DNA from 3 places in the Streptomyces sp. NPDC044719 genome. Region 2 is predicted to be linked to each of the others. Evidence: riboswitches for the same ligand, from Rfam matches in the RefSeq annotation. Region 2 holds a riboswitch; each other region holds the start of a gene.
What was found. Region 2 has a riboswitch for cobalamin ahead of AC07DF_RS08380 (energy-coupling factor ABC transporter permease). Riboswitches for the same ligand answer to the same signal wherever they lie in the genome.

Region 1 (7,402 bases), on a different contig from region 2:
GCGCGAGCTGCTCACCCACCACGAGGACCGCCTCAACGCCCTGCGGGCCCTCCTCGCCGAGCCGCTGACTCCCTGGCAGCTCGCCGAACGCATGGAGTGGAACCGCCCCTGGGAGCAGATCCCGTACGGTTCGAGGAACATCGCGGTCTCCGAGGCAGAGGCCCATCTGCGCCGCCTGGTCAAACTGGGCCGGGCGGAGGCGGTGCCGGGGAGCGTGCCGGTGACGTACGTGGCCGTCTAGGTGTGGCCGTCCAGGTGACGTACCCGGCTGTCCGGGTCAGGTGCTAGAACCAAGCCCATGGACCCCATGGAACACCTCCTCGCCGAACGCGCCTGCGAGCGGCTGATCCTCGACTTCGTCCACCGGCTCGACCTGGGCGACCCCTCCTCCGTCGCCGAGCTGTTCACCGAGGACGGCGTCTGGCAGTGGCCGCAGGACGGGCGGCTGGTCAAGGGACGCGACGCCCTGCGGGCCTACTTCGGCTCCCGCCCCGCCGACCGGCTCTCCCGCCGCATGATGTCCAACGTCCTGGTCACGGTGACCTCCCCGGACACCGCCCGGGCGATCTCGTACTTCACGACCTACCGCGTCGACGGCTACGACGGCGGCGTCATCCCGGCCGGGCCGCCCGTCCAGGTCGGGCACTACGAGGACGAGTTCCGGCGGACCGACGGACCCTGGCTGCTCGCCTCCCGGAGTCTTCACCTGCCCTTCGGCGGTCCCACACCGCGGTCGAACCCGCCTTTGGCATAAGCGGGATGGGGCCAGGGCAGGGCCTCTAGGATGAACGAGCCGCGGCGCCCCCACGCGCGCGGCGTTGCGCACCACCGCAAGGAGACATGCCATGGGCAGCGAAGAGGCCGCTCGAACGTCGCCCTTCAGCGGAGTCCTGGACGGGAGATCCGCCGGGCCCATGGTCCCCCGGCTGGCGCTGGGCGCCCGGCTGCGCAGGCTGCGGGACGCGCGAGGCATCGGCAGGGCGGAGGCGGGTGACGTCATCCGCGCCTCCCCGTCCAAGATCAGCCGCATGGAGGCCGGCCGCCACGGGTTCAAACTGCGGGACGTCGCCGACCTGCTCACGCACTACGGCGTCACGGACGAGGCCGAACGCGCCACCTTGCTGGCGCTGGCCGAACAGGCCAACACCCACGCCTGGTGGCAGTACTACAGCGACGTGGTGCCCTCCTGGACGCAGAGCTACCTCGGTGCCGAGCAGGCGGCGAGCGTCATCCGCTGCTTCCAGATACAGCGCGTCCCCGAACTGCTCCAGACCCCCGACTACGCGCGCGCCGCCGTCCGGCTCGCCCACACCGACGCCGACGCGCGGGAGATCGACCGCCGGGTGGCGTTGCGGATGACGCGGCAGCGGATCCTGCACCGGCAGCCGGGAGCGGCCCAGCTCTGGGCCGTGATCGACGAGGCGGCGCTGCGGCGCCCGGTGGGCGGGCCGGAGGTGATGCGCGCCCAGCTCAGGCATCTCATCGAGGTCTGCCGGCTTCCGCAGGTCACCGTCCAGATCCTGCCGTTCCTCTCCGGCGGGCATGCCGCGGAGGGCGGTCCGGTCACCATTCTGCGGCTGCCCGGCGGCCAGTTGCCCGACGTGGTCTACCTCGAGCAGCTCACCACCGCGCTCTATCCCGACAAGCCGGCCGACATCGAGCGCTACTGGGACGCCATGAACCGGCTGGTGGTCGAAGCCGAGTCACCGGACGAGACTCCGACCATCCTGCACCGCATACTTCAGGAGACCTGAGCGAGGCTCCCCGGGGTTCAGCGCTTGAGGGCGACACCGCCGTACTGGTGCACCTCCGCCGGCAGGCCCAGGGCCTCGGCGTCGGGACGCCAGCGCGAGCAGGACGTGACGCCCGGCTCCAGCAGCTCCAGACCGTCGAAGTAGCGGGCGATCTGCTCGGGGCTGCGCAGGATGTACGGGATCGAGCCGCCGTCGTTGTACTGCCCGATGGCCCGGAGGTAGTCCTCGCTGGTGTCGGTGCTGTCGTACTGGACGAGGTAGCTGCCGGACGGCAGGGCGTCCACCAGCTCCGCCACGATCGAGCGCGCCTCGTCGTGGTCCTCGATGTGGCCGAGGATGCCCATCAGCATGAGCGCGACGGGCTGGTCGAAGTCCAGCGTCTTACCGGCTTCCCGGACGATCGTGCTGGGCTTGCGCAGGTCGGCGTCGACGTAGTTGGTGACGCCTTCCGGTGTGCTGGTGAGCAGCGCGCGGGCGTGGGCCAGCACCAGCGGGTCGTTGTCGACGTAGACGATCCGGCTCTCCGGGGCCACCCGCTGGGCGATCTGGTGGGTGTTGTCCACGTTGGGCAGCCCGGTGCCGATGTCCAGGAACTGGCGGATGCCCTCTTCGGCGGCGAGATGGCGAACGGCGCGGGCGAGGAAGTAGCGAGCGGCGCGCGCCCCGGTCTCGATCCCGGGGAAGATCTCGCGGAACGCGTCACCGGCCACACGGTCGACTTCGTAGTTGTCCTTCCCGCCCAGCCAGTAGTTCCAGATCCGCGCCGAGTGCGGAACCGAGGTATCGATCTTGGAGAGCGGCTCCTGCTCGGAGTTCCCCGCCTGATCAGTCATGGACGCTCCTGCGTGTGGTCGTGGAGCTTCACGTTAACCGGTTTGCCTCACGGACAGGATCAACTCCTCGGCGTGGTGCAGCAGTTCGACCTCCCTGCCGCTCATGGTCGGATTGCCGGCCCGCCGGCGCAGCGCCTCCGTCAGGTTCGGCCGCGTGAGCGGGGTCGGGCCCGCGAGGAGGGCGGCCAGCATGGTGCGGGCGGCCGTGGCCAGGGGGTCGCCGGAGACGGCGGCCTGGGCGAGGATCACCGCCGACGCCGCCCAGTCCAGCCCCGGGTCGCCCTCCTCCGTGTTGGACCAGTCGATGACGCGCGGCCCCTCGGGCGTGAGCATCACGTTCTCCGGGTGGAGGTCCAGGTGGAGGACGCGGGCCGCCGGGTCGGTGGAGTGCAGGGCGGGGACGGTGTGCAGGTCGCGCAGGAGCCCGGCCAGGATCGAACCGGCCTCCGCCACCTCCAGCGTGCCCGCCAGACAGGCCTGGAGCATGGTCGGGCCGGAGAGCCGCTCCATCACCAGGTCGGAGCGCGAGCCGGTCGGGCGCACCCGGGGCACCGGATAGCCGTGGGAACGCACGTGCTCCATCACCGCACCCTCGGCCGCCGCGTCGCCCCCGCCCTCCCGTTCCCGGCGCAGCACCCAGATCTCGTCGATCTCGTACACGTCGGCGCGGCGGCCCGAGCCGAGGAGCCTTCCCGGTGGTGTCGTCGCCATGGGCCGAAGTTACCCGGCCGTACGGCGCCCTCGGCCCGTTTTTGACGTGCGGGTACAGTAAGCGGGTCGTCATCACACCCGTACAGGGGGAAGCCGGTGCAATTCCGGCGCTGACCCGCAACCGTGAACCGCCCGCCGAGGCAGGCGGTGAGCCGGATCGCCCCGTACGGATCGTGACCGGCTCACGTGCCCGGCAGCCCGCCGGTGCACGGCACCGTCGAGGTATACGGAGCCGAGCCGCCCGGGGGTGCCCCGTGCTGCCCGACTCCCCCACAGGGAGAGGCACCCGCCGATCATGAACGTCCGCCGCAGCGCCGCGGTCCTGGCCGCAGTCGCCGTGATCGGCGCCGCCACCCCGGCCGCCGCCGACCCGTCCCCGTCACCGTCCCAGGCGTTCCCCTCCGCCCTGTACGGGGGCAAGGACCCGAAGTTCGACGGCGTCTGGCGCCAGTCGCTCGCCTTCCTCGCGCAGGACACGGTGGGTGTGAAGCCCGCCGGAAAGTCCGTCCAGTGGCTGGTCCGGCAGCAGTGCGAGGACGGCGGGTTCGCCTCTTACCGCCCCGACCCCACCGCCGCGTGCGACGCCAAGACCATGCTGGACACCAACGCCACGGCCGCCGCCGTCCAGGCCCTGGCCACGCTCGGCGGTCAGGACGCCGTCACCGGCAAGGCCGTCGGCTGGCTGAAGTCCGTCCAGAACAAGGACGGCGGCTGGGGCTACTCGCCCGGCGGCGCCAGCGACACCAACTCCACGTCCGTCGTCATAGGCGCGCTGACCGCCGTCGGCGAGAAGCCGGACCAGGTCGAGAAGGGCGGGAAGTCGCCCCTCGACGCCCTGCTGAAGCTCGCCCTGCCCTGCGGCGGGGACGGTGACGGCGCCTTCGCGTTCCAGCCGGACAAGAAGGGCAAGCTGGCGGCCAACGCGGACGCCACGGCGGCGGGTGTGCTGGGCACGCTGGGCACGGGCATGGTGGTGAAGCCCGGCAGTACCAAGTCCGACGCCACCTGCGCCAAGCCAGGGACACCGGAGCAGGCGGCGGCCAACGGTGCCGCCTACCTCACGAAGGCCCTCACCAAGGACGACGGCCACCTCACCTCGGCCCTCGCCGGTGCGGACCCCCAGCCCGACCACGGCAACACCGCCGACGCGGTCGTCGCGCTCGCCGCACGGGGCGACACCGCACAGGCCGAGAAGTCCCTGGCCTGGCTGGAGAAGAACTCCGCGACCTGGGCCGCCCAGAACGGCCCCGCCGCCTACGCCCAGCTGATCCTCGCCGCGCACGCGACCGGCGCGAACCCGCGCGACTTCGGCGGCACGGACCTGGTGAAGCAGCTCAACGCGACGGGCCCGGCCCCGCAGGCCCCCGAACAGCCTTCGGCTGCCGACACGAAGGACGACGCGAAGTCGGACTTCTTCGGCGTCTGGTGGTACGTCGGGGTCTGCCTCGTCGCCGGTATCGGCATCGGCTTCCTCTTCACCGGCCGCAAGAAGAGGCAGCAGTCATGATCCGCCGGGCCGTTCTCCTCCTGCTGGCCTCGCTCCTGCTCATCGCGGGCGCGGGCCAGGCCCAGGCCGCCGGATACCGGTACTGGTCGTTCTGGGACCGCGACGGCGACCGCTGGGTCTACGCCACCCAGGGCCCGTCCATGGCCCGCCCCTCGGACGGCGACGTCCAGGGCTTCCGCTTCGCGGTGAGCGAGGACTCCGCCGAGGCGGCCCGGCCGCGCGGCACGGCCGACTTCGAGACCATCTGCGCGAAGACCCCCGCGCAGGACGGCAAGAAGCGGGTGGCGCTCGTCATCGACCCCGGCACGAAGACGGACGCCCCGCAGGGCGAGACCCCGCCCCCCGCCCGGACGGCCTGTGCCCGGGTCTCCCCCGACGCGACCACGGCAGATGCCCTCGCGACGGTCGCCAAGCCGCTGCGCTACGACACGAACGCCCTGCTGTGCGCGATCGCGGGCTACCCGGAGAAGGGCTGCGGTGAGCAGGTGTCCGGCTCCAAGAAGTCGTCACCGGCGGCGAAGAAGGACACGTCCGACGACAAGGGCCCGTCCCTGGGCCTGCTGGCGGGCATCGCCGTGGTGACGGCACTGGGGGCGGCGGCGGTCTGGCAGGTACGGCGGCGTGACCAGGCTTAGCAGCGCGGACCGGCTCAGCGACGCGCCCTCCCACCCCCCGCGCCGGCCCCGAGCCCCTCTGCACCCCGGGGCCTGGTGGCTCTGGTCCCTCTCCCTCGGCACCGCCGCCACCCGCACCACCAACCCCCTCCTCCTCACCCTCCTCATCGCGGTCTCCGCCTACGTCGTGGCGACCTGCCGCCCGGCGACCCCCTGGTCCCGTTCCTACGGCGCCTTCGTCAAACTCGCCCTCGCCGTCCTGCTCGTCCGCCTCCTCTTCGCGATCGTCCTGGGCTCCCCCATCCCCGGCACGCACACCCTCGTCCCCCTCCCCGAAGTGCCCCTCCCCGACTGGGCGCAGGGCATCCGTCTCGGCGGCGAGGTCACGGCCGAGGCCCTCGCCTTCGCGTTGTACGACGGTCTGCGACTGGCCGCCCTGCTCGTCTGCGTCGGCGCCGCGAACGCCCTCGCCAATCCCTCACGCCTCCTCAAGTCCCTCCCGGGCGCCCTGTACGAGATGGGCGTCGCGGTCGTCGTCGCCCTCACCTTCGCGCCGAACCTCATCGCCGACGTCCAGCGCCTGCGTGCCGCCCGCCGGCTGCGCGGCCGCCCGGACAAGGGGCTCCGGGGCCTGCTGCAGGTGGGCCTCCCGGTCCTGGAGGGCGCGTTGGAGCGCTCGGTGTCCCTGGCCGCCGCGATGGACGCCCGTGGCTACGGCCGTACCGCCCGGGTCCCGGCCGCGGTCCGCCGTACCACCGCCGTCCTCACCCTCGGCGGCCTGCTCGGCGTCTGCGCCGGAACGTACGGGCTGCTCACCGCCGAGGGCGCCGCCTACGGCTTCCCAATCCTGCTCGTCGGCCTCGCCGCCGCTCTCGCGGGCCTCCGGCTCGGCGGCCGGAGGTCGCTGCGCACCCGGTACCGCCCGGACCGCTGGGACGTGCGCGCGCTGCTGGTCGTCGCCTCCGGCGTGGCGGTCGCCGCGCTCCTCGTGCTCGCCTCGGTCCGTGACCCCGCGGCCCTGCACCCCGGCGTGGTGCCGCTCGTGGCCCCCACGCTCCCCGTCTGGCCCGCGGCGGCGATCCTGCTCGGTCTGCTGCCCGCGTTCGTCGCCCCCGATCCCAAGGAGCCGTCGTGATCCGCTTCGAGGATGTCTCCGTGACGTACGACGGTGCTTCCGAACCCACCGTCCAGGGCATCGACTTCGAGGTCCCGGAGGGCGAACTCGTCCTCCTGGCCGGTCCGTCAGGTGTCGGCAAGTCCACCGTCCTGGGCGCGGTCAGCGGGCTCGTGCCGCATTTCACCGGCGGCACCCTGCGGGGCAGGGTCACGGTGGCCGGACGCGACACCCGCACGCACAAGCCGCGCGAACTCGCCGACGTCGTCGGCACGGTGGGCCAGGATCCGCTCGCCCACTTCGTCACCGACACCGTCGAGGACGAACTCGCCTACGGCATGGAGTCGCTGGGCCTCGCCCCGGACGTGATGCGCCGCCGCGTGGAGGAGACGCTCGACCTCCTCGGCCTGGCCGACCTGCGAAGCCGCCCGATCGCGACGCTCTCCGGCGGCCAGCGGCAGCGCGTGGCGATCGGCTCGGTCCTCACCCCGCACCCCGCCGTCCTCGTCCTGGACGAGCCGACCTCCGCACTCGACCCGGCCGCCGCCGAGGAGGTCCTGGCGGTCCTCCAGCGCCTCGTGCACGACCTCGGCACGACGGTCCTCATGGCAGAACACCGCCTGGAACGCGTCATCCAGTACGCCGACCAGGTCGCCCTGCTGCCGAGCCCGGGCGCCGCCCCGATCGTCGGCCCTCCGGCCGAGGTCATGGCGGTGTCCCCGGTGTATCCCCCGGTGGTGGCCCTGGGCCGCCTGGCCGGCTGGACCCCCTTGCCACTGACGGTCCGTGACGCGCGGCGGAGGTCAGCGGATCTACGCGGACGTCTTGAGGGACGCGAGGGCATCGCCCTTCAGGGGCGTGGGGCTGCA
Region 2 (7,402 bases):
GTCAGCGCGTCGAGCGGGTCGTCACCGGCCGGTGGCGTGTCGGCGATCTCCCAGTAGGTCACCGCGTCACGGGTCGGCTCCCGGTCGGAGGGGGTGACGAGGGTGATCAGGACGTCCTGGGCGTCGATGACGAGATGGCACACCAAATCCCGCACCAGCCAGCCGGTACAGCCGGACGGCCGGGCGAAGTCCTCGTCGGCCAGGTCCGCGACCGCCGCGCGCAATGCCGTCCAGGAGCGTGAGAAGAGATCCACCTCGGCAACGTAGTGCCGGGCCGCGAGGACGGACAAGCGCATTTCGGGCGGGCGGTGCGAGCAGAAGCCCTTCTCCTTGAACCGCTCGATCGGCTCGGGTGTCTGCCAGATGCGCGACAGCAACTTCCAGACGTTCTTCTCGGTGAGGTCCGGGTCGCCCAGGTCATGGGCATCCGCAACGCCCTCGCCTACCGGGCGACACCCTCAGCCGCGCCGCCTCCGCCCACCGGATCCTGGACACCGGCGCGGGCCCGCTGATCGCCGTGCGCCTCAACATCCTCACCCGCAAGACCCTGGGCGGCCTCCAGACCGACCTCTCCGGCCGCGTCCTGAACGCCTCGGGCAAACCGATCTCCGGCCTGTACGCGGCCGGTGAGGTCGCCGGCTTCGGCGGGGGCGGCGTCCACGGCTACCGCTCGCTCGAAGGCACCTTCCTGGGCGGCTGCCTGTTCTCGGGACGAGTGGCGGGCCGGGCGGCGGCGGCCGCGACAGCGAGCTGACATGACGGTCGCGGCTGACGCGACCGGCACGGTCGGCGTCCGCCGCGGATGACCGCGGCCTGGGTCGGCGCGAGTGGCCGGCCGCGGCCGCATCCGGACCGGCGGTGGGTGCCGTCCCACGGGCGTGAACCTTCCCCGTCGGGGGCGGGCCGCGGCCTCGGCCCGCCGCCGACCGGTCCGTCAGCGACCCTCAGCCGCCGCTCACCGGCCGCCCCGCCGCCAGCGCGGCCAGTTCGTCCGGGGTGCGCGGGCCGGGCGCAGAGTCGTTCAACAACCCCTGGGCACGCAGCAGTTCGGCGGCTGCGGCACCCCAGGGCAACCGCAGTCCCGCCTGCCGGAGGAGATCGGTCCGGGCCAGTGCCGTGGGCGCGGGGGCGAGGTGCACGCCGTCCGGGGTGAGGAGCGCCGCGTCGTCGGCCCAGCGCAGGGCGAGATCGACGTCGTGCGTGGCCATCACCACCGTGGTGCCGTTCGCGCGCAGCCCGTCGAGTGTGCTGAGGAGCCGTTCCTGGCCGTCGGGGTCGAGTCCGGCCGTCGGCTCGTCGAGGACCAGCACACGGGGCCGCATGGCGACCGCGCCCGCGATGGCGGTCCGCTTGCGCTGCCCGTAGGAGAGCAGATGGGTGGGCCGGTCGGCCAGGGCGGTGATGTCCAGGGCGGCGAGCGCCTCCGCCACCCGCGCCCGTACCTCCGGATCGGCCAGGCCCAGGTTCAGCGGCCCGAACGACACGTCCTGCTCGACGGACGCCGCGAACAACTGGTCGTCCGGGTCCTGCACCACGAGCTGGACGGTCGTCCGCAGCCGGGTCAGGCCCTTGCGGTCGTACGTCACCGGCTGCCCGTCGACCGTCAACCGCCCCTCGTGCGGCCGCAGTCCGCCGCTGAGCAGCCGCATCAGCGTGGTCTTGCCGCTGCCGTTGCGGCCGAGCAGCGCGAGCGCCCGCCCCTCGCGGATGTCGAAGTCGAGGCCGCTGAGCACGGCCGGGCCGTCCTCGTAGGCGAAGGACGCGCCCCGCAGGGCGACGAGGGCGGGCTCGCTCATGCCGGCGGCCTTTCCAGTACGAAGGTGAGGACGGCCAGCGCCGCGAGGAGCGCGCAGCTGGCGACCGTGAAGCGGACGGATACGCGGGCCTCGGGCACCAGGACACGCAGGGTCCCGTCGTAGCCGCGCCCGGCGAGACCGGCCTGGAGGCGGGCCGCCCGGTCGAAGGCCCGGACGAACGCGGTGGCGCCGAGGCCGCCCAGCGAACGCCAGGCGGCGGCCCGCGTGGTGTGCCCGAGCCGGGCTGCCTGCGCGTCGCGGATCCGGCGCACGGAGTCCAGCAGCAGAAAGCTCATGCGGTACGTCACGAGCGCGACATCGACGACGGGCGCCGGGACGCCGGCCCGGACCAGACGCGGCAGCAGGTCGGACATGGGCGTGGTGAAGGCGAACAGCAGCACCCCCAGGGAGGCCGCCGAGGTGCGCAGCAGCAGCTCCCCGGCCCGCAGGGGCCCGTCGTCCGCGAGGGAGACGAAGCCTTCCGGCCCGCCGACCTGGACGAGCAGGGTGACCGCGCCGGTCACGCAGAAGCCCAGCGGCACCCGGTAGGCCCGCCACAGCCGGCGGCCCGGCACACCGGCCGGTCCCAGCAGCAGGGCCACCGCCGTCACGAGCACCAGCGCCGCACCCGGCCAGGGCGGCAGCGAGATGGCCAGCACGGTGAGTCCGAGACCGAGCACGGCCTTGTCCACGGGATGGCGGCGGCGCCAGCGACTGCTGTGCGCCGCCGCGTCGATCGGCAGCACGCGGCTCAGGCCCTCTCGGCCGTGGACTCCTCGGCGTCCCGCTCCCGCGCCTGTTGCTCCCCCTGCCGCCGGCCCCGGCGCAGACCGAAGTAGTAGGCGAGGACACCGGCGCCGAGCGCGGCCTGGAGGGCGAACAGCGCCGACTCGATCTCACCCGACGGCGGCTCGTACAGCGGCGAGAACCAGGGCTTGTAGTCCGGGTCGATCTCGGTGATCGCCGTCTCCGCCTGGGCGTCGGCGCCCGTGAACGGCTCCTCCTTGTGGTCGCCGAGGCCGAGCGCGAGCGGCAGTACGGCGAGCGCGGCCACGGCGAGCAGCAGCAGGAGGTTGATCTTCGTGCTCTTCTTCATCGGGTCGCCGCCTCGGTCTCGGTCACGGACTGCTTCTTGGCGAGGAGCACACCCAGCCGGGTCAGTTCGCCCTTGCTGGACTGCACCAGCAGCCGCATCACAAGGACCGTCAGCAGCCCCTCGCTCACCGCGAGCGGTATCTGGGTGACGGCGAAGATGGTGCCGAACTTGCCGAGCGCGCCCACGAACCCGCTGCCCGGGTCGGGGAAGGCCAGTGCCAGCTGCACGCTGGTGACGCAGTAGGTGGACAGGTCGGCGAAGAACGCCCCGAAGAAGACCGCGACCATCAGCGGCACGTCGTACCGCCGCAGCAGTTTGTACACGGCGTATCCGGCCCAGGGCCCGACGATCGCCATGGAGAAGACGTTGGCGCCGAGCGTGGTGAGGCCGCCGTGGGCGAGCAGGAGTGCCTGGAAGAGCAGGGTGATGGTGCCCAGCACCGCCATGATGGGCGGCCGGAACAGGATGGCTCCCAGGCCCGTTCCGGTGGGGTGGGAGCAACTGCCGGTGACCGACGGAAGCTTCAGGGCGGACAGGACGAACGTGAAGGCACCGGAGGCACCGAGGAGCAGGGTGCTCTCCGGGTGCTCGCGCACCTCACGGGTGAGCGACCGGACCCCGTGGACGACGAACGGTGCCGACGCGACGCCCCAGGCGACCGCGTGCGCGGGTGGCAGGAAACCCTCGGCTATGTGCATGGCTCAGCAGACCCTCTCCAGCACCTCGTGGATGGTTGACGTGCCTTGGCCGGTCTCCTGGCTGACGGGTACCACCGCCCGTACTCCGCCTTCCCGGGTCACAAGGACCCAGTGGCTGCCCGTGAGGGCCGGAGCCGGACTTCCCGATTCACAGTGGCGAGGGCCGCACCGGCATCACACCGGATTTCCCGTTCACCAAGGCGTGGTGACAGTAATGCCGGGATAAGGACGATGACAAGCCACCCGAGGGGGCGCGCGAGGGGGCGCCCGCTCGCACACCGGCGCAGGGCCGCTCAGTCGTCGCCGCCGTCGTCATCGTCGTCCCCGTCCTCCCAGGTCTGACGGGGCTTCTCCTGCTGGGGTTTGTCCGCCTTTTGCGCTGGGTCGGCCGTCTCCTGCGCCGGAGTCGTGGGGCTGGGCGTCGTTGCGACGGGGGCAGGGGGAGGGGGCGCGGTGGTGGACGGGGTGATATCGGCCACTGTGCCGGTGGCCGGAGCGCCGGCGCCCGGAGCCGTGTCCTTGGCAGGGTCGGAGGAAAGGGGCGAGGCGGAGTCCGCGGACGGTGTGGCGGCGGGGCTGCTCGCGGAGGGGGACGCGTCGGGCTCCGTGCCCTCCGTCGCGGTGTTGTCGGGCGAGAACCACAGCATGCCGGCGAGCATCGCGGCGGCGAAGAGCGCCGCGGCGGCGATCGTCGCGGCCGCCCTGCGGCGGTGGTCGGGGCCGCCCCGGGGCGCGGCGCGGCGCGAACGGCCGGTCCGGGGTGAGCGGCCGGTGCGCAGCCCCGGGGCGCCGGGCAGCGCGTAGGCGGCCGGGTTGCGGGTCTCGGCGGCCGAATACGGCCTCCGAGTGGCGGACGTCACGGGGGGCGCGGCCTCCGGCAGCGGCTCGGGCAGCCCTCGCCAGGCGCCCCCGGCGAACCACTCGGCGGTCTGCTGGGCGGTGGGCCGGTCCTCGGGCTGCTTGGCGAGCAGGCCGAGCAGGTAGTTCTCGAAGGCCGGCGGGAGTCCGGCGACACCGAGCTCGCGAGGCGGAACGGGCGCGGAGTCGAGGTGCTGGTGGAGGAGCGCGACAGCGGTGTCCGCCTGGAACGGCGGCCGCCCGCTGAGGAGTTGGTAGAGCAGACACCCCAGGGAGTACATGTCGGAGGCGGGACCCGCGGGCTGGCCCAGGGCGCGTTCGGGCGCCAGGTAGAGGCCGGTGCCGACGATCTGGCCGGTGGCGGTGAGCGCGGCGCCGGGGTCGTCGAGGAAGCGGGCGATGCCGAAGTCGCCGATCTTCAGGGTGCCGTGGGCGTCCAGCAGGAGGTTGGCGGGCTTGATGTCGCGGTGGACGATGCCCTGCGCGTGTGCGGCGGCCAGCCCGGCGGCGGCCTGCGCGGCGAGATCCGCCACCCGTTCGGCGGGAAGCGCGCCGGAGGCGGCCAGCACCCCGGCGAGGCTGTCGCCGTCGACCAGTTCCATCACCAGGTACAGCCGGTTGTCGTACTCGCCGAAGTCCCAGACACCCACCAGATGGGGGTGGTTGAGACGCCCGGCGGTCTGGGCCTCCAGACGGAACCGGGAGGCCGCCGTGACATCGGTGTCCTGGGGCAGCAGCAGCTTGACGGCCACCGCTCTGGCGAGCGTCTCGTCGTACGCGCGCCAGACCTCTCCCATTCCACCGCGCCCGATCTCAACATCCAGCCGGTAGCGGCCCGCTAGCAGCACTCGTCCTCGTCTCATGCGTGGGGGAAGGTACGTCGCCGCAGGCCGAACTCCCCGTTTTGACGCGGGGGTTGGTGGGAGACATCGCAGCCGACCCAGGATACTGGCGCCGCGTGACCACTGATCTCCGCGGCGGTGTCGAGGGACGGTGCCGTCCCGGAAATCCGGGAGCGGAGACGTCGCCCGGCGGGGTGATGGCGCGGTGCACGCGGTTGCCGGGCTGCCGCCCGCCGGGTCAGGCCGTCTCGTCCGTCTCCGGCCGCTCCTCCCGGCGCGGCAGCAGAGCCACCGTCAGGGCCGGTACGGCCGCGAGGACCAGCCAGGGCACGGCGGGCGGGAGGCCGAGGTCGAGCAGGGAGCCGGTGGCCGCGCTGCCGGCCAGGACGATCAGGCCGGACACGGAGGACAGCGCGCCCATGTAGAGGCCGATCCGGCCCTCCTCGGCGAGGTCGGGCACCCAGGCGCGGGCGGCGGGCACGACCAGCATCTGTCCCACGGTGAGCAGTACGACGAAGCCCGCGGCGGGCAGCAGCCCGGCGACTCCCGTCCAGCCGGCGGGGCGCGCCGCGGCCACCACCGTGAAACCGGCCGCGATCAGCAGCAGTCCGGCGGTCATGGAGCGGCGCAGGTCCAGCCGGTCGCCCGCCCAGCGGGTCACCGGCAGCTGGGTGAAGACCACCAGCACCGAGGACAGGGCGAACAGCCAGGACAGCGGCGCCTGGGAGCCCGTCGCGCGCCGCACCTCGTCCGGCAGGGCCAGATACAGCTGGTTGTAGGCGAGCAGGTACGAGCCGTACGCGCCGCACAGGGCCAGGAAGCGGCGGTTGCGCAGCAGCACGCGCGCCCCGCCCCGCTCCCGGGTGCGGACCCGGCCCGGGATGTGCTGCGGCATCAGCCACAGATGCCCGGCCAGGACGAGCACGAAGACCGCCGCACCGGCGAGGCACGCGGTGCGGAAGTCGACGGCGAGCAGCAACCCGCCGAGCAGCGGCCCGACGAAGGCCCCGGCCTGGCCCGCGACGCTGAACAGGGCCAGGAGCCGGGTGCGCGAGCCGCGTCCCTCCTCCTCCCAGACCACCGCCTGGCGGGCCACCTCGGACTCCACGGCGGGAGAGAACAGCGCGGCGGCGAAACCGATCACCAGCACCGCGCCGATCACGGCCGCGCTCGCCTCCGCGTACCCGAGCCACGCGAACCCGGCGATCCGCAGCGCACAGCCGGCCAGCACGACGGGCCGCACCCCGAACCGGTCGACGAGCCAGCCGCCGACCACGAACAGCCCCTGCTGGCTGAAGGTACGCAGCCCGAGCACGAACCCGACCAGCCAGCCCGCCATGCCGATCGCGGTACCGAGGTGCTCGGCGAGGAACGGCAGGACGGCGTAGAAACCGATGTTGAAGGCGAGCTGGGTCAGGATCAGCAGCCGCAGCAGCGGCGACAGCTGCTTCCAGAGCCGCCAGGTGCTCTCGCGCGGGTTCCTGGGCGCACGGGCGGACCGGCGGGCCGGCACGCGGGAGACGGGGTCGGTCATCGTTCTTCTGTCGCTGAGGTGGACACGGGGGCCGGGAGGGCGCCGGGGCTGTTGTTCCGCTGCCGCTGCGGGGGCATGACCCGCTCCCCGGACGGCCCGGCCGGTTCCTCGGGCCGCCTGCGCCGCCGCGGCAGCCGTACGCCGCCCGCGGCCGTCACCGCGAGCGCCCCGAGCAGGGCGAGTACGGCGGCGGGGAAGAGGACGGCCCAGGGGGCGCGTTCGGCGTACGGCTGGTTCTCGGCGAGCAGCAGGCCCCACTCGGGGGACGGCGGCTGGGCACCCAGGCCGAGGAAGCCGAGGGCGGCGAGGCTCAGCGCGACGCCGGGCAGCCGGAGCAGGGCGTGCCGGGCCACCGGCGACAGCACGGCGGGCAGCAGCTCGTGCCGGAGCAGATACCAGCGGCCGGCGCCCAGTGCGCGGGTCGCGGCCAGGTGTGTGGTCGCGCGCTCCTGCCGCAGCAGCGAGGAGGTGTGCGCGGCCAGCGGGGACCAGGCCACGACGCCCACGGCGAACGCGGGAGTCCAGGGCCCGCTGCCCGCGACCCCGGCGACGAGGAGCCCCGCCAGAACGGGCGGCAC
Region 3 (7,402 bases), on a different contig from region 2:
GGGCGCCATGAGACCGAAGATCGCGGTGGCCATGTCCGCGGTGCTCAACCTGGTCGGCGCCTTCCTGTCCGTCGAAGTCGCGAACACGATCTCCAAAGGCCTGGTCGACGAGGCCGGCATCCGTCCCGAGGTCATCTTCGCCGCTCTGGTCGGCGCGATCCTCTGGAACCTGCTGACCTGGCTCGTCGGTCTGCCGTCCAGTTCGTCGCACGCCCTGATGGGCGGCCTGATCGGTGCCACGATCGCCTCGGCGGGCGTCGGCGCGGTGCACGGTGACGTGCTGGTCACCAAGGTGCTGATCCCGGCGATCGCCGCCCCGCTGGTCGCGGGCATCGCGGCGATGCTCGGCACCCGGTTGACCTACTCCCTCGGCAAGAAGGCCGACGGCGAGGCCTCCAAGAAGGGCTACCGGGCCGGCCAGATCGCCTCCGCGGGCCTGGTCTCGCTGGCCCACGGCACCAACGACGCCCAGAAGACGATGGGTGTCATCACCCTCGCCCTGGTCGCCGGCGGCGCCGTCGCCCCCGACTCCGACCCGCCCATGTGGGTCATCCTCTCCGCGGGTATCGCCATCGCGCTCGGCACCTACCTCGGCGGCTGGCGCATCATCCGCACCATGGGCAAGGGCCTGACCGACCTCCAGCCGCAGCAGGGCTTCGCCGCCCAGACCAGCGCGGCGACGGTCATCCTGGCCTCCTCGCACCTCGGCTTCTCCCTCTCCACCACCCACTCCGTGTCCGGCGCGGTGATGGGCGCGGGGCTCGGCCGCAAGGGCGGCGTGGTCCGCTGGTCGACGGCGACGCGGATGTTCGTCGCCTGGGGTCTGACGCTGCCGGCGGCGGCCCTGGTGGGTGCGCTCGCCGAGTACGTGACCGGCTTCGGGAACTGGGGCACGGCGGTCGTGGCGATCTTCCTGGTCGCCTCCAGCGCGGTGATCTGGAAGCTGTCGCGCCGCGAGGTCGTCGACCACACGAACGTCAACGAGGTCGACGAGGAGCCGGCCGGCGTCGTGACCACCGCCATCGCCGCGGTGACGCCGCCTCCGGCGGGCCCGTCCGAGGAGCTGGCCGCCACGATCCCGGCCCAGGCCGATCGCAAGCCCTCCACCACGACCACCTCGGTCTGATCCCGCCCACCCGGTGACAAGGAAGAATCTCTGAGATGAAGATCGACTGGGCGACCCTCGGCTCCGTCTTCGGCGTCAGCCTCGTGGCCACCGTTCTCCTCGTCGGCCTGTTCACCCTCGGCATCACCGGCCTGTCGCGCCGCGAGCGTGCGGTGGCGGCGGGCGGGTCCGCGGGGCTCGCGGTGACGGGCGCGTATGCGTGCTTCGCGGCGTGTGCGGCGGCTGTGGGGTACGGGATCTATCTGATCGTGGCCTGACCACGATCGTCTGTCGCCGGGCGGCACGGGGCTTTGGTCCTGGGCCGCCCGGTTGTCGTGGGCGGGGGTTCAGGGGCAGGGGGAGCCGGTGTCCGCGCCGGCCGTCGCCGGCGTCTCGAGGGGCCGCCGTCGCTCAGCAGGGTTCCGTCGTCGGCCAGGACTCACGGAGATGTCGGCGTCGCTCTCGATGGCCGGCCCCACCGGCTCACCATCGGCGCGCCGTGTCGGCATTCCACAGAAAGCGAACTCGCGGGCGCCCTGGCCTTCGCACGGTCGCGGCAACGGTGACCGGCCGTCCCGTATCGCCGCGTCGGGCCGCAGGAATCCGGAGCCGGCGGGAGTGCCGTCGGCGGAGCGGACCCGGGCCGCCGCGGAGCCGAGCCGGTCCCCGGGAGCGGAGCGGCGTGTTAGCGCGGTGTGGGCTTGTCCACACTCTCCTCTCGCAGGTCAACGGCAAGTTGACGGCTGTTCGCGGCCGTGGTGGACTGCCGGGGCCAATACGGCGGCAGGAGAGGAAGCCGGTGGAAGTCCGGCGCGGTCCCGCCACTGTCACCGGGGTAACAACCCCCGGGAGCCAGGAACTCTCACCGCCGGTCTCGTCGAACCAGGGCGTGGACACCCTGAGTGAGGACATATCGCCATGTTCGGCTGCCGATCGAGGGTCAGTACCCCACCATTGTCCGCCCCCGTGGCCGGCTGAGCCCATGGGTGCCGGTCGCGTTCACGCGTACGGTGCCGCCGTCGGTCTGATCGGTGATCTGCTGCTCGGCGATCCTCGCCGGGGGCATCCGGTCGCCGGGTTCGGGCGGGCCGCGCGTGCCGTGGAGCGGGTGCTGTGGCGGGACCACCGGGGGTGGGGCGCGCTGCACACCGTGGTGTGCGCGGGCGGGGCCGCCGCGCTGGGGGCCGTCGCCGCGCGTGCGGTGCGTACGTCCGCCCCCGCGTCGGTCGGACTGACCGCTGTCGCCACCTGGGCCGTCGTCGGGGGGACTTCACTCGCGCGGGAGGCGCAGGCCATCGGGCGCGCCCTGGAGGCCGGGGACGTCGACGCGGCCCGTGCGCGGCTGCCGCATCTGTGCGGACGGGATCCGCAGGCCCTGGACGCCGACGGGATCGCCCGGGCCGTCGTCGAGTCCGTCGCGGAGAACACCTCCGACGCCGTCGTGGGGGCGCTCGTGTGGGGCGCCATGGGTGGCGTGCCGGGGCTTCTCGGGTTCCGGGCCGTCAACACCCTCGACGCCATGGTCGGGCACAAGTCGGCGCGGTACCGGCGCTACGGGTGGGCCTCCGCGCGGCTGGACGATGTCGTGGGGTGGCCAGGGGCCCGGCTGACCGCCGTGCTCGCGGCCGTGGCCGGGGGCGATCCACGCGGAGCCGTGACGGCCTGGCGTGCCGATGCCGCCAAGCATCCGAGCCCCAACGCAGGGCCCGTGGAGGCCTCGTTCGCGGGGGCGCTCGGGGTGCGGCTCGGCGGAACCCTGTCCTACGGCGGGCGGGTCGAGCACCGGCCCGTCCTCAACGGCGCGGGGCACGGTGTCAAAACCCGGGACATCGAACGGGCCGTACGGCTGTCCAGGCGTGTCGGCTGGCTCGCGCTCGGCGTCTGTGTCGCCGCGCGCCACATCGTGAAGGGGCGTACGTCATGACGGGCGGTGGGCTTCTCGTCGCCGGTACCACCTCCGACGCCGGCAAGAGCGTCGTGACCGCCGGGATCTGCCGGTGGCTGGTGCGGCAGGGCGTCAAGGTCGCGCCCTTCAAGGCGCAGAACATGTCCCTGAATTCGTTCGTGACGCGGGAAGGCGCCGAGATCGGGCGGGCGCAGGCCATGCAGGCGCAGGCGTGCCGCGTGGAGCCGACCGCGTTGATGAATCCCGTGCTGCTCAAGCCCGGCGGCGAGCAGAGCAGTCAGGTCGTGCTGCTGGGCAAGCCGGTCGGGGAGCTCAGTGCCCGCGGGTACCACGGGGGGCGGCAGCAGCGGCTGCTCGGGACGGTGCTGGACTGCCTGGAGCGGTTGCGGGGCACGTATGACGCGGTGATCTGTGAGGGGGCCGGTTCGCCGGCGGAGATCAATCTGCGGCGGACGGACATCGTCAACATGGGGATCGCCCGCAACGCAGGCCTCCCCGTGCTCGTCGTCGGCGACATCGACCGGGGCGGGGTCTTCGCCTCGTTCTTCGGGACCGTCGCCCTGCTGTCACGCGAGGACCAGGAGTGTGTCGCCGGGTTCCTCGTGAACAAGTTCCGTGGGGACGTCTCCCTGCTGGAGCCGGGGCTCGACATGCTGCACGGCCTCACCGGGCGGCAGACGTACGGCGTTCTGCCGTTTAGGCACGGGCTCGGGATCGACGAGGAGGACGGGCTGCGCGTCTCCCTGCGGGGGACGGTCCGTGAGTCCGTCGTCGCCCCGCCCGTCGGCGAGGACGTGCTGCGTGTCGCCGTCTGTGCCGTCCCCCTCATGTCCAACTTCACGGACGTCGACGCGCTGGCCGCCGAACCCGGTGTCGTCGTGCGGTTCGTGGACCGGCCGGAGGAACTCGCCGACGCCGACCTCGTCATCGTGCCCGGGACCCGGGGGACGGTCCGCGCGCTGGAGTGGCTCAGGGAGCGGGGGCTGGCCGACGCGCTCGTGCGCAGGGCCGCCGAGCAGCGGCCGGTCCTCGGCATCTGCGGCGGCTTCCAGATCCTCGGCGAGCACATCGAGGACGAGGTCGAGAGCCGCAGGGGCAAGGTCGACGGGCTCGGGATCCTGCCCGTGCGGGTGCGGTTCGCCCGCGAGAAGACCCTCACCCGCCCGGCGGGCGAGGCCCTCGGGGAGCGCGTCGAGGGCTACGAGATCCACCACGGCGTCGCCGACGTCACCGGAGGGTCTCGGTTCATCTCTGATGACAAAGGACACAGCCTGGACGGCTGCCGGGTCGGCCAGACCTGGGGCACGCACTGGCACGGCTCGCTGGAGTCGGACGGGTTCCGGCGGGCCTTCCTGCGCGAGGTGGCTGCCGCCGCGGGCCGGCGCTTCGTGCCGGCGCCGGACACCTCGTTCGCCGCGCTGCGCGAGGAGCAGCTCGACCGGCTCGGCGACCTGATCGAACAGCACGCGGACACGGACGCGTTGTGGCGGCTCATCGAGTCCGGCGCGCCACCGGGGCTGCCCTTCGTCCCGCCGGGAGCGCCCGTATGAGGGCCGCGGCGGTGGTGCGGACCGCCGGCACGGCGCCCGCGGGCCACCTGAGACGCTTTACCGGCTGCCTGATCCCCGGCCTGATCCACCGCCTGATCCACCCGCCACGCGAAGGCGACTTGGAGGACGACGAAAAGTGACCCCCCCCTTTCCGTTCACGGCCGTGGTCGGCCAGGACGATCTGCGGCTCGCGCTGCTGCTGAACGCCGTGTCTCCGGCGGTCGGCGGTGTGCTGGTGCGCGGCGAGAAGGGCACGGCCAAGTCGACGGCCGTGCGGGCGCTGTCGGCGCTCATGCCGGAGGTGGACGTCGTCTCCGAGTGCCGCTTCTCCTGCGACCCCGGCTCGCCCGACCCGGGCTGCCCGGACGGGCCGCACGAGCCGGGGGGTTTCGCCTCCCGGCCGGCCCGCATGGTCGAGCTGCCCGTCGGCGCCTCCGAGGACCGGCTGGTGGGCGCGCTGGACATCGAACGGGCGCTGTCGGAGGGCGTGAAGGCCTTCGAGCCCGGCCTGCTCGCCGACGCGCACCGCGGCATCCTCTACGTCGACGAGGTCAACCTCCTCCACGACCACCTGGTGGACCTGCTGCTGGACGCGGCGGCGATGGGCGCCTCGTACGTGGAGCGGGAGGGCGTCTCGGTGCGGCACGCCGCCCGCTTCCTGCTGGTCGGCACCATGAATCCCGAAGAGGGCGAGCTGCGGCCGCAGTTGCTCGACCGGTTCGGGCTGACCGTGGAGGTCGCGGCCTCGCGCGAGCCCGAGCAGCGCGTGGAGGTCGTACGGCGGCGGCTGGCGTACGACGACGACCCGGCCGGGTTCGCCGCCCGCTGGGCCGACGAGGAGGCCGACGTGAGGGCCCGGATCGTCACCGCGCGGGACCTGCTGCCGTCGGTGCGGCTGGGCGACGACGCGCTGCGGCAGATCGCGGCGACGTGTGCGGCCTTCGAGGTGGACGGCATGCGCGCCGACATCGTGATGGCCCGGACCGCCACCGCGCTGGCGGCCTGGGCCGGGCGTACGGACGTGCTCTCCGAGGACGTGCGGCAGGCCGCGCTGCTCGCGCTGCCGCACCGCCGGCGCCGTAACCCCTTCGACGCGCCGGGTCTTGACGAGGACAAGCTGGACGAGACCCTGGAGGAGTTCTCCGGGGACGACGACCCGGACCCGGACTCCGACCCGGACCCGGACTCGGGGCCGGACGGACCTGGTGGGGGCGGTGGACAGCCGGCGCCCGACGGACCGCGCGGCGGTGACCAGGAGGCCCGGCCGGAGACCGAGCAGGACGGGCAGCCGCAGCCACAGCCGTCGGGAGTCGGCGAACAGTCGGCCGCACGCGCTTCCGAACCGTTCCGGACCAAGGTGCTGAGCGTGCCAGGACTCGGCGAGGGTGCCGCCGGGCGGCGTTCGCGGGCCCGGACCGAGCACGGCCGGACCACGGGCGCCCGGCGGCCGAAGGGCTCCCTCACGAAGCTGCACCTGGCGGCGACCGTGCAGGCCGCGGCCCCGCACCAGCGGGCACGCGGGCGGTCCGGGCCGGGGCTCGTGGTGCGCCGCGACGATCTGCGGCAGGCCACCCGTGAGGGCCGCGAGGGCAATCTCGTGCTGTTCGTCGTGGACGCCTCCGGGTCGATGGCGGCGCGGCAGCGGATGAGCGCCGTGAAGGGGGCCGTGCTGTCGCTGCTGCTGGACGCGTACCAGCGGCGGGACAAGGTGGGCCTGGTGACCTTCCGGGGGTCGGGCGCGGAGGTCGCGCTGCCGCCGACCTCGTCCGTGGACGCGGCGGCGGCCCGGCTGGAGTCGCTGCCGACCGGCGGCCGTACGCCGCTGTCCGCCGGGCTGCTGCGCGCGCACGACGTGCTGCGGGTGGAGCGGCTGCGCGATCCCGCGCGGCGGCCGCTGGTCGTGGTGGTGACGGACGGGCGGGCCACCGGCGGCCCGGAGCCGGTCGCCCTGGCCGGGCGCGCGGCGCGGCTGTTCGCGGCCGAGGGCGTCGCGTCCGTCGTCGTGGACTGCGAGTCGGGTCCGGTGCGGCTGGGGCTCGCCGGGCAGCTAGCGGGTGAGCTGGGCGGCACCGCCGTGACGCTGGACGAGCTGCGGGCCGACTCCATCGCCGGTCTGGTCAAGGATGTGCAGGGTACTTCGAGGAGGGCAGCGTAATGCCGCAGGGACAGCCGAGTGTCGTTCCGGACGACGGACTGACGACCCGACAGCGCCGGAACCGGCCGCTCGTCTTCGTCCACACGGGCGTCGGCAAGGGCAAGTCCACCGCCGCCTTCGGGCTGGCGCTGCGGGCCTGGAACCAGGGGTGGCCGATCGGGGTGTTCCAGTTCGTCAAGTCGGCGAAGTGGAAGGTCGGCGAGGAGAACGCGCTGCGTGTGCTCGGGGCGTCCGGTGAGGGCGGGTCCGTCGACTGGCACAAGATGGGCGAGGGCTGGTCGTGGGTGCAGCGCGACGGGCAGATGGACAACGAGGAGAAGGCCCGGGAGGGCTGGGAACAGGTCAAGCGGGACCTGGCGGCCGAGACGTACAAGCTGTATGTGCTGGACGAGTTCGCCTACCCGCTGCACTGGGGCTGGATCGACACCGACGAGGTCGTCGAGGTGCTGCGGAACCGGCCCGGGACCCAGCATGTCGTGATCACCGGGCGGAACGCGCCCGGGAAGCTCGTCGACTTCGCGGACCTCGTGACCGACATGTCCAAGGTGAAGCACCCCATGGACACCGGTCAGAAGGGGCAGAGGGGCATCGAGTGGTGATGTCCTCGTCCGTCCCCCGGCTGGTCGTCGCCGCGCCTGCTTCCGGCAGCGGCAAGACCACCGTTGCCACGGGGCTGATGGCCGCGT

Region 1: another riboswitch for cobalamin. It lies ahead of AC07DF_RS23345 (prenyltransferase/squalene oxidase repeat-containing protein); the one in region 2 lies ahead of AC07DF_RS08380 (energy-coupling factor ABC transporter permease).
Region 3: another riboswitch for cobalamin. It lies ahead of AC07DF_RS20465 (cobalamin biosynthesis protein); the one in region 2 lies ahead of AC07DF_RS08380 (energy-coupling factor ABC transporter permease).

Annotation. Positions count from the first base shown of each region.
Region 1 is NZ_JBWKHE010000005.1:701,164-708,565, forward strand. It holds gene AC07DF_RS23320 (MBL fold metallo-hydrolase) at 1-241, shown strand, start outside; gene AC07DF_RS23325 (nuclear transport factor 2 family protein) at 299-754, shown strand; gene AC07DF_RS23330 (helix-turn-helix domain-containing protein) at 846-1,754, shown strand; gene AC07DF_RS23335 (SAM-dependent methyltransferase) at 1,772-2,587, opposite strand; gene AC07DF_RS23340 (phosphotransferase) at 2,621-3,298, opposite strand; cobalamin riboswitch at 3,337-3,469, shown strand; gene AC07DF_RS23345 (prenyltransferase/squalene oxidase repeat-containing protein) at 3,594-4,805, shown strand; gene AC07DF_RS23350 (SCO2322 family protein) at 4,802-5,440, shown strand; gene AC07DF_RS23355 (CbiQ family ECF transporter T component) at 5,427-6,554, shown strand; gene AC07DF_RS23360 (ABC transporter ATP-binding protein) at 6,551-7,402, shown strand, end outside.
Region 2 is NZ_JBWKHE010000002.1:360,756-368,157, forward strand. It holds gene AC07DF_RS08355 (maleylpyruvate isomerase N-terminal domain-containing protein) at 1-254, opposite strand, end outside; partial or broken gene AC07DF_RS08360 (FAD-binding protein) at 414-754, shown strand; gene AC07DF_RS08365 (energy-coupling factor ABC transporter ATP-binding protein) at 945-1,796, opposite strand; gene cbiQ (cobalt ECF transporter T component CbiQ) at 1,793-2,542, opposite strand; gene AC07DF_RS08375 (energy-coupling factor ABC transporter substrate-binding protein) at 2,548-2,892, opposite strand; gene AC07DF_RS08380 (energy-coupling factor ABC transporter permease) at 2,889-3,590, opposite strand; cobalamin riboswitch at 3,621-3,805, opposite strand; gene AC07DF_RS08385 (serine/threonine-protein kinase) at 3,884-5,311, opposite strand; gene AC07DF_RS08390 (MDR family MFS transporter) at 5,529-6,824, opposite strand; gene AC07DF_RS08395 (ABC transporter permease subunit) at 6,821-7,402, opposite strand, start outside.
Region 3 is NZ_JBWKHE010000005.1:61,936-69,337, forward strand. It holds gene AC07DF_RS20455 (inorganic phosphate transporter) at 1-1,126, shown strand, start outside; gene AC07DF_RS20460 (hypothetical protein) at 1,162-1,383, shown strand; cobalamin riboswitch at 1,848-1,986, shown strand; gene AC07DF_RS20465 (cobalamin biosynthesis protein) at 2,088-3,029, shown strand; gene AC07DF_RS20470 (cobyric acid synthase) at 3,026-4,561, shown strand; gene AC07DF_RS20475 (putative cobaltochelatase) at 4,698-6,716, shown strand; gene cobO (cob(I)yrinic acid a,c-diamide adenosyltransferase) at 6,716-7,315, shown strand; gene AC07DF_RS20485 (cobyrinate a,c-diamide synthase) at 7,315-7,402, shown strand, end outside.